One region of the Lacticaseibacillus casei DSM 20011 genome, then DNA from elsewhere that is predicted to be linked to it. Evidence: predicted binding sites of a transcription regulator. Region 1 holds the regulator's gene; each other region holds the start of a gene.
The links. Region 1 encodes HrcA, which represses chaperone genes, less so after heat shock. Its sites were predicted from a motif close to TTAGCACTCNNNNNNNNNGAGTGCTAA; they were not measured.
Positions count from the first base shown of each region.

Region 2: a site for HrcA is predicted at 1,716-1,742, ahead of LBCZ_RS13170 (Hsp20/alpha crystallin family protein). Genes of this name have one in related genera too.
Region 3: a site for HrcA is predicted at 1,754-1,780, ahead of LBCZ_RS02430 (Hsp20/alpha crystallin family protein). Genes of this name have one in related genera too.

Region 1 is NZ_AP012544.1:1,495,488-1,498,768, forward strand. It holds gene dnaK (molecular chaperone DnaK) at 1-669, opposite strand, end outside; gene grpE (nucleotide exchange factor GrpE) at 700-1,293, opposite strand; gene hrcA (heat-inducible transcriptional repressor HrcA) at 1,361-2,407, opposite strand; gene hemW (radical SAM family heme chaperone HemW) at 2,565-3,281, opposite strand, start outside.
Region 2 is NZ_AP012544.1:2,735,625-2,738,905, forward strand. It holds gene LBCZ_RS13165 (heavy metal translocating P-type ATPase) at 1-607, opposite strand, end outside; gene LBCZ_RS13170 (Hsp20/alpha crystallin family protein) at 1,072-1,512, opposite strand; gene LBCZ_RS13175 (iron-sulfur cluster biosynthesis family protein) at 1,811-2,215, opposite strand; gene LBCZ_RS13180 (S1C family serine protease) at 2,809-3,281, opposite strand, start outside.
Region 3 is NZ_AP012544.1:503,428-506,708, reverse strand. It holds gene mutY (A/G-specific adenine glycosylase) at 1-742, opposite strand, end outside; partial or broken gene LBCZ_RS16675 (hypothetical protein) at 950-1,176, shown strand; gene LBCZ_RS02430 (Hsp20/alpha crystallin family protein) at 1,170-1,646, opposite strand; gene LBCZ_RS16025 (hypothetical protein) at 2,024-2,167, opposite strand; gene LBCZ_RS02420 (helix-turn-helix transcriptional regulator) at 2,326-2,655, opposite strand; gene LBCZ_RS02415 (AAA family ATPase) at 2,779-3,281, opposite strand, start outside.

The sequences.
Region 1 (3,281 bases):
CAGGTCAATGTTGTTGTCCTTTTTGAATTCGGAAACCAACCAGTCGATGATCTTGTTATCAAAGTCATCGCCGCCCAAATGGGTATCGCCATTGGTTGACAGAACTTCAAAGACACCGTCACCTAATTGCAGAATGGAAACATCGAACGTCCCACCGCCAAGGTCATAAACCAGAATCTTTTCATCCTTGTCGCCTTTGTCCAGGCCATAAGCCAGTGCTGAGGCGGTTGGTTCGTTGATGATCCGCTGTACATTCAAACCGGCAATTTTACCGGCATCCTTGGTAGCTTGACGTTGGCTGTCATTGAAGTAAGCCGGCACGGTAATAACGGCATCCTTAACCGGTTCGCCCAGATAGTCTTCAGAAAATTTCTTGATGTATTGCAGAATCATCGCAGAAATTTCCTGAGGGGTGTATTCCTTGTCGCCAACCTTAACCTTGTAGTTGGCTTCGCCCATGTGGCGTTTAATCGAAACAATCGTATCCGGGTTGGTAATTGCCTGACGCTTGGCAACTTCACCGACTTGAATTTCACCATCTTTAAAAGCAACAACAGACGGTGTGGTCCGATTGCCTTCAGGATTTGTAATGATCTTTGGCTGATTGCCTTCCAAAACCGCAACAGCTGAGTTGGTGGTTCCTAAGTCAATACCAATAACTTTACTCATATTGTTATACCTTCTTTATTTTCAGTTTAATTATTTAGCAACAACGACCATAGCAGGGCGTAAAACGCGATCTTTGAGATAATACCCTTTTTGCAGGACCTGAGCGACAGTATCAGCTGCGTGTTTGTCATCAGCCGCGACTGTTTGTACAGCCTGTTGGGTATTCGGGTCGAATTTTTCACCGGTGCCATCAATAGCAGTGATGCCGTTCTCCTTCAAAGCACGCTCCAAATGGTCATAAACCATCTGGACACCTTTTTTCAGTGAAGCAGCACTATCATCTTTGGCCTCGGTTGCAAGCGCACGTTCAAGATTATCGACAACTGGCAAAATCGCCTTTGCTAACTTCTGGCCGTCGTACTTCAGCATCTTCTGTTGCTCTTTTTCGAACCGATGATTCATGTTTTGAATCTCCGCGGCTGCTCGCAGATATTTATCTTCAAATTCATCACGTTCTTTCTTCAACTGTTCACCTTCGTGTTGGCTGGTTTTCAGTTGATCATTGAGATCAGCGATGCTTTCTTTCAGAATTTCTTCTTTAAGCGAAGATCCTGACGTTTCAGCAGGTTGCTTTGCCTGTTTGGCGGTATCTGCCGCGGTTTGCTTTGCTTTTTTCTCTGCCATGGTATCCTCCCTTTAAACCATATTTGCCAGTCGTCATGAAGCAACGCTAGCAAATATTTTTTAATATTCATTGATCAAAGTTGGCATAATAATCTGTCAACCGTTTTGCCAGCTCTTCACGGAAAACATCCAGCAGTCCGATCATTTTCGAATAAGGCATCTGCGTCGGTCCTAGCAAGGCGATCATTCCAGTGCCGTGGTCACCAACATCGTAGCTAGCGGTGATTAAACTGAGGTTGGCCAAATCAATTGGCTTAAGCTCTGGCCCCAAACGTACTTGAACCGGCGTTTGACGAATCGGTCCGCCAAGCAGTTCCGTCAGATCACCGTGATCAGCGTCAATCAATGACACAATCTTTTTCAGTTCATGGATATCGGAATCGCCTAGGTAATCCATCAGATTCAACCGCCCGCCAACGTAAAAGCGCTCGGACGCAGCTGATTTCAAGACGTTGCCGAAGATATCCAAGAAGCCTTCAGGACTGGTCAGATACTGCATTAACATCGAAGGCACATCGGTTTTCAGCCGCTGTGCAACTTGAATTAATGGTAGTCCAACGAGTTGATCGTTGACAATTCGAATCGCCTTTTCGAGCTCATCGGATGAGATGTTTTGCGATACGGTAAAGACCTGGTTTTCAATGTTACCGTTATTCGTGACCAAAATCGCCATGACTTGGTGATTGCCTAATGGAACAAGGCGAAAACCTGTCAGCTTGATATTGGTTACTTCAGGTCCCAGGCTAATGGCCGTGTAACTCGTCAGATTGGACAAAATTTGCGCACTTTGCGCGACAATCTCATCCATCTTATTGTATCGCTGGCTAAATGCCTGCTTGATAGTCGCCAGTTCTTGATGCGAAACACGCACCGGTTCAACAAGGTGATCGAGATAATAACGATAGCCTTGCGTTGACGGTACGCGCCCGGAACTGCTGTGGGTCTTGGTGATCAAACCGGCATCTTCTAGCGACGCCATATCATTACGGATTGTGGCGGAACTGACATGAATGGGCAGCTCGCGCATCAATCGCTTTGAACCAACCGGCTCTCCGCTTTCAGTAAACAGGCGGATGATTTCTTTTAAGACGAGCACTTGCCGTTTCGTCAACATTTTCTCACCTCACCTTAGCACTCGTTTCGCACGAGTGCTAATACACTGAATAATATACCAAGCACCGTTAGCAAAGTCAAGGCGAGCTTGCTAAAATCTTCAGTGTTTTCGGTGTTTCTAGCCAGTGGCGGCCATTTTTTCAAGAAAAAAGAGCCGTTTAAATAAGCGGCTCGTCAAGCAAAAACTGTTGAAAGACTTCGTTGCCTAAAAACTTGCCCTTGTTAGTCAGCCGGATGAAGCCATCATCGCGCTGTAACAAGCCTTGGCTTTCCAACTCAGGTACGGTCTCGCCATAAACGGCATCAACGGTCAGATGATAGCGCTGATAGAAGCGTTTTTCACTTACGCCGCGCATGGTTCGCAAGCCAAGGAACATTTCTTCTTCAATTTGTTCGGAAACCGGAACCAAATGATGAGCCAAAACCGGTAAATGATCGGTGTGAAGCGGCGTTAGGTACTGTTTGATCGGGCCATAATTGTGATACCGATCGCGACCGAGATAACCAAACGCACCAGCTCCAAAGCCGAAGTACTTGTCATTTTGCCAGTAAAGCAGATTGTGTTGGCATTGATAACCATCTTTGGCAAAATTGCTGATTTCATATTGATGTCTGCCATGTGCTTCCATTAAATCAATGGCATCCTGGTACATATCGGCTTCGACATCCTGCGTTGGCGAGCGCAATTTGCCTTGGCGCATCAAATTATAAAAAATGGTTTTCCGTTCAAGAATAAGTGAATACGTCGAATAATGCGGCAAATCTAAATCGAGGGCTTTTTGTAGACTATTTAAAAAGTCGTCCCGGTTTTGATCAGGTAATCGGAAAATCAAATCAATCGACAGATTATCAAACCCGACTTTTCTGGCATTGGC
Region 2 (3,281 bases), 1.2 Mb from region 1:
ACTGACTATCTTCGGCACGCTGGGTAACTTTAACGGTTAACGCAGCATCACCGTTAATTGTCCCGGACATGATATCAGTACCTGCGTTTTTGGCAACTGGTTTAGACTCACCGGTTAAACTGGCTTCATCGACCAAACTCTCGCCTGCCAAAACCGTACCATCGACTGGAACAACTTCCCGCGGCTTAACCAAAATCGTTTCACCGACTTGGACCGCATCAACATCAACGTCTTCAACGTGACCATCAACCATGCGATGAGCCGTTGTCGGTGCATTTTCCAACAACTGTTTCAATTCGCTGCTGGCTTTTGTCGCAGCAAAATCTTCCAACGCATCGCCACCGGTTAACATGAGCAACACAATCATCGATGCCCAGTACTGACCGACTGCCAACGTTGCGACGACCGCCGTAATGGCTAATAAGTCCACCCCAAAGTTACCGGAACGAATTGTTTTCACCATGCCCCCGAACATAATCAAGGCGATAATCGACCCCATCACCGTGATTAGCCCCTGAGCAATCAATGGCTGTTTTAATACGAACGCAAAGACCAGCGCAACGGCACTTACAGCGAGCACCATCATTAACTGCCAGTTCTTCTTCATTGTTGCCACTCCCTTTTCCTAAGTGCCTTAATTATAACCATTACAATCTGAAAAAGCAATCCTTTTTAGAACGAATATAATCTGGCTTGGAAAATGTTTTTCACGCAACGCCCAATTCAGCTTGGGCTAACTTACTGGGAAAGATCCCGTTAACACCGCGCCCTTTTGCCGCTTTAACGGTAATGATGTACCCGGTTTATTTTTTTGCATCCCTAATATTTACCCTCCATTATACGCCTTTGCAGGTAAAAGATTCGCGGATTGAAGCTTATTTGTGCGTCAATTTCACATGGGATTGGGAATGGTTCGAAAGAATCCGCTGCCAAGATGGTCTCTGAATCTTATACGTGATACTTCTGCTTTAACGCGCTCCCCGGCTCACGCTCACACGAAAAAAAGATTCCCACCGGTTTCCCGATGAGAATCTTTGTCATGACTTGTGTTGCTAGGCAAACAGATCCGAATTAGTCAATCGTGATCTGATGGTTGCCTTCCTGATCACCTGTCAACTTAGGCAGATCAATCGTCAAGACACCATCAGTGACTTTAGCGCTGATCTTGCCCTCATCAACATTTGGCAACCGATAGCTGCGGCTCATCCGACCATAGCTGCGTTCAGACATCAGCATGTTGCCTTCGTTGTCTGAATGATCGGCTTGCTCTTCATGCTTAACCGCAACACTCAGAATGCCATGATCGTAACTCAGATTAATGTTTGGCTTCTCGATACCGGGAACATCTACCTTCACAACATATGACTTGTCATTTTCCTGAATGTCCGTTTTCAGCAGGCGACTGCTATCACCGCCACGACTCGGCGTGAAGCTGTCAAAAATATGCCGCCCTAAATCATTGAAGAATGGATCATCCAACCAATCATTGCGCCGCATAAGATCATTAGCCATCATCGAAAACTTCCTTTCTTAGTAAAGGTGAGCGTGAGCAGGGGCGCTGAGAAATCGGAGTGTAAGTGGCTTCAGACGTAAATGGCTGAACTTTGGCCATTTACGTCTGAAGTCCTTACACGGAGATTTCTGCGACTGCGAACGCGTTATGGACATTGACGTCATTACTGTTCCCTTAGAACACCTAAAGTATAACACAAAAATTAGCTCTCGTCATGTCCGAGTGCTAATTTTGCTCTTCTAACTTTTTGTCAACTCACAGTTTCTGTCCCCGAAACTGGCAATAGCGATCCGCTATTTAGCAAATCTTGCCGCCCAGGGATTTCATTTCTTCACGCCGCTTGTCATCGGATTGCGGTTTTGCCGTCACGTGGTTCAGTGTCACCGCGCCGTCTAAAATGCCGCTATCATCGCGCAAAGCTAACGAAGCATTCTTGAAATCAAGCGTTAGCCCGCTGCCGAAATAATCTGTCTCCGGATCGCCGGTCGTTAAGTTAAAACCGGCGTCGTTTTCTAGCGGCAGTGCATAATCCTGATCGTCCGTATCCGTCACGACAATTTGGTACTTATTGCCAATGGCACAGGAACCGCCTAATTTGGAATACTTACTCGAACCATCATCCAATGCCAGGAACAAATGTTGATCCTTGGCAACATGGTTGTTCAAATAAGTCACCGCAGCTGGTTTGATCGTGATCTTCATGTTGGACCATCCTTTCAAATACATTGTGCACAACTTATTTACCATCTTTATGGTATCCAGGTTGTCCCCAGAAGTCAAATTCCGAGTTTTTCGCAATCAACAACAGGTTGTCCACACGGGTTATCCACATGTGCGTAACTTGACACCCAAAATATAGTATGAAGAACTGGAATTGACACCAAATAGACGATTCGAAAAATTCAAGTAAAAAATTTTCCGAAAGCAGTCATCCACAGTTTTTAATCGTTCGATTTCACAAACTTCAGCGCACCAATCCCGCTCCCACGGCTGGGAACAAACGTTTTGTCACAAGCCAAAAAAGTTTATCCACAAGTTATCCCCAGATCGGTGGCCAACTTAATCACACCCGAAAATCTTAGTTATGAACAGTATCCACAGAGTTATCCACAGGTCAATGAGCACTTTTACCAAAAAGTTACCCACTCTTGACAAAACTTTTTCTTGAACTTTTCCACAGGTTATTCGCTAAACTTTCGTTAAAATTTTGGGAAACCGCTTCCGACTAACTACGCGATTGAATCGAAAAAATTCCCGATCAAGAACCGAACATTCTCGATCGGGGATCTTCTAATTTAATTCTTTAAATCGCTGGTCGTCTGAGTCAGTTTAAATGAAACGGTTTGTTGCTGACCTTCGCGATACACAGTGAGCTTAATCGTATCGCCAACCTTGTGCTTATACAGTTGTGTGTGTAACTCAGCTGTGTTGGTAACATTGACACCATCCAGTGCGGTAATGACATCATACTTCTTCATCCCCGCCGTCTTGGCGCTGCTGCCACTGGTAAAGCCGGCAACCACGACGCCACCGGTGATGCTAGATGGCAATTTCAGGACTGACTTTTGCTGTGTGGCAGAAACGGTGGATAAGTCGCGAACCTCAACGCCAAGCGCTGGCCGAACGACTTTGCCGTTTTGTACAAGCTGGTTGATGATCGAAACCACTTCGTCACTTGGAATTGCGAAGCCCATGCCTTCGATTGTGGCACTGTCAGAACTGCTGCTGGAACTGCCGGATAGCTTCATCGAGTTAATCCCGACGACCT
Region 3 (3,281 bases), 990 kb from region 1:
CGACCAAAGCAAAATAGCGATGCACAACTGGTCGCGGTTTTTTCGTTTTAACCGGATAATCTGCCACAACGCCATCGCGATAACTTGCATCAAAGTCACGCACAGGCGAGTGCTCGGGATCCGGGTGACTGGCGGACATATAGCTTGAACCCAGATCCATCACGGCTTGATTGAAATCACCAGGACGATCTTTGGGGATTAATGGGCGAATCAGATCGTAAAACACTTGGCGCGTTTGCGGCCGTGCAATATCGGCATCTACTTTGAACAAGCGGGCAAATACCCGAAACGCATTGCCGTCAATGGCGGGCACAACTTCGCCAAAACTAATGGAAGCAATCGCGCCGGCTGTATAAGGGCCGATGCCAGCCAATGTTTGTAACTCGGCTGACGTCTGCGGCCATTTTCCGCCATAATCGTTCACAATTTGTTTCGCTGCCTGCTGTAGGCGCCGTGCCCGTGAATAATAACCTAAACCTTCCCAAGCCTTCAAAACTGTGGCTTCCGGCGCCGCGGCTAGTGCCTCGACAGTTGGAAATTGTGTCATGAAGCGTTCGTAATACGGAATGACTGTCTGCACTTGCGTCTGTTGGAGCATTAATTCGCTCACCATCACATGATAAGGGTCGTGGTCTTGCCGCCACGGTAGCGTTCGCGCGTGTCCGTCATACCAATCTAAAAGTGCATGTTGAAATGCCGCTACTTTTTCTGGCGGCCAATCCATTAATTTGTTGTTTGTCATCATAGAAGTTAGCTTACCATGGAGTTTGGTGTTGGAAAACTGTTTGGTGGCTTGATCGGGATTGTTCTATTTGAGGCAATTGAATGGCTGACTTTCGCGTTCTATAACGCGCTCGCCAGCCCAGAAACCTGCGTGTAAGGACCTTGGACGCAATGGCAAAGACCGCCATCACGCCCAAGACCACTTACACTCCGGTTTCTAAGCGGGCTGGCTTACGCTCACAAAAAAATCACCCCTACGATCATACGTATCGCAGAGGTGATTCCTTTTTACGGTTCAATGATCACTGCAACTGCTGCAATTCTCATCGATTCGTTTTGCTTACTACTGGGTTTTGCCCATCAACGACAGTGGTGCCGCTTCTGATCATGCTTGCAATGCAGTTCGTGAGTCTTGAGCCGCCTGACGACAAACACTACTCAATCCATTACTGAATTTCAATGTTGTGACCAGACTCCTTTGATTCAGTCAACTTTGGGCATGTGATGTTAAGAACACCATCTTTGTAGTTTGCCTTGATGTTGCTGTCATCAACGTTTGGCAGTTGATAGCTCCGACTCATCGTGCCATAGCTGCGTTCGGACATCATGACGTTGCCGCTCTTGTCGGCGTGATCTGTGATGTCATCCTTGTGAACATTGATGCTCAAAATACCATCATGGTAGTTCAACTTGATGTTGTTCTTATCGATCCCAGGAACATCAACATGAACTTCGTAAGCGTCCTTGGTCTCCTTAACGTCAGTCAGCAATCCGTTGACGGCCGTGCTGGCAATGGAAGGAGTTGCCCAATCCATCCAGTCAGATACCGGGCCGAAGAACCGACGCGCCAAGTTGTCAAAGAACGGATCATTAACATCATTCATCAACTCATTATTACGACGATTCATAACTTCATTAGCCATAACAGATAACTTCCTTTCAATCAGAGACTTTGGGGATTCAGGAGAACGATCTTAGCTCCGGAGCCTTTGTTCCTTCTCCCTCGCTCCACCTATAGTTATACCACAAATTAGCACTTGTGAACGCCGAGTGCTAAAGTTTTTTGAAAAAATTTTGGTTAGCGGTTGTTGTTAGGTGTCATTATTGTATTTTCAGCTTGTGTATTTACCTATACCTTTGTTGGATCGAAGTGCCTGTATTTTTGGCGGCAAGTGATCTTGGCGGCGTTCGGTGTTGGTTCTATTGTCTGTAAACATAGTTTGGACTGTTGTTTTCTATAACGCGCTCAAAAAAAGACCCTAAACAATTTCTTGTTTAGGATCCGTGACTTAGCTAAAAATTAGTTTTCATTTTCAAGGCGTTCTGCTTCTTCGTCAATCGTTTCGAAACCTGACTTCTTAGGTTTCTTTTCAGGATGTTCTTGGCGCTCCTTTTCGACCTTAGCGATCAAAGCTTTCTTCTGTTCTTTGCTCAATGATGCCATGTGATGTCGCCTCTTTTTGGTGTGAGTTAGAAGGTTTGACCCTTTCAACTTCTGTTATACCACTTAAATGGCACCTTGACACACCAAATTTTAATCTGATCACCGACTCAGGAGAAGAACAAATGAATTTTTGGCCTTCTAGCATATGTTTTTCAAGCTTAATTCTTTTGGGGTTTCGCCCACTCAAACCGTTTAACCTGAGCAAGGTCATCGGTCTCAGCCTGTGACAACCGATAATTAAAGTCAAGCTGTAAAAGCCATCTAGCACTAAGACCAGTGGCTTGCTCAATTTTCCGCGCAACATTGATGCTCATATACGCATGCCGATTCAAAATAAATGAGAGCTGCTTTTGTGAAACGTCAATGTGCTCTGCAAACTCAGACTGCGTAATATTGTGATACGCCATCAATTCCTTCAGCGCATCAGCTGCCGAAGTCGTTGGCACAATGTTCATAGGTACTGAATCATTAAAGTCTACTTCAAACATAAATCCCCCTGTTAATGAGCATGTTCAGTGCTTGCAAAAATACCAATCGTTTCACTGAACATTACCATATGGGTATATTCCTATCAAGTAAAACTTTTGTCGCACCGCGCTCAACATCCTTAACTAAGCCATATGCAACACTTTCAGCCGACTGCGCCCAGTGCCTGCCGGTTGTACCTGGAGTTGATCGGGAATATTATCGCGTAATTCCGTGACGTGAGAAATAATCCCGATCAGCCGCGATTCGCCTTCCAACGACTCAAGGGCGTTCATGGCCACATCAAGGCTATTGGTGTCCAAACTGCCGAATCCTTCATCAACAAACAACGCATCAATGTTGATGCCGCCACTTTCCTGTTGAATCACCTCGCCTAATGCTAGCGCCAGACTAAGGGCTGCGATGAAGCTTTCACCGCCGGATAGCGTCTGAACCGCGCGCTGTTCGCCAACCTGATCATCATAAACATCGATTTCCAAACCGGAATGAATTTTCTGCGTACCCAGATCGGTGTGCAGCACAAACTGATAGCGCTGATTTGATAGAACCTGCAGCCGCGTGTTGGCGACGTCCAGAATTTGTTGAAGATAGGCTTGCAGAACATACCGCTCCAAACTCAGCTTCTTCG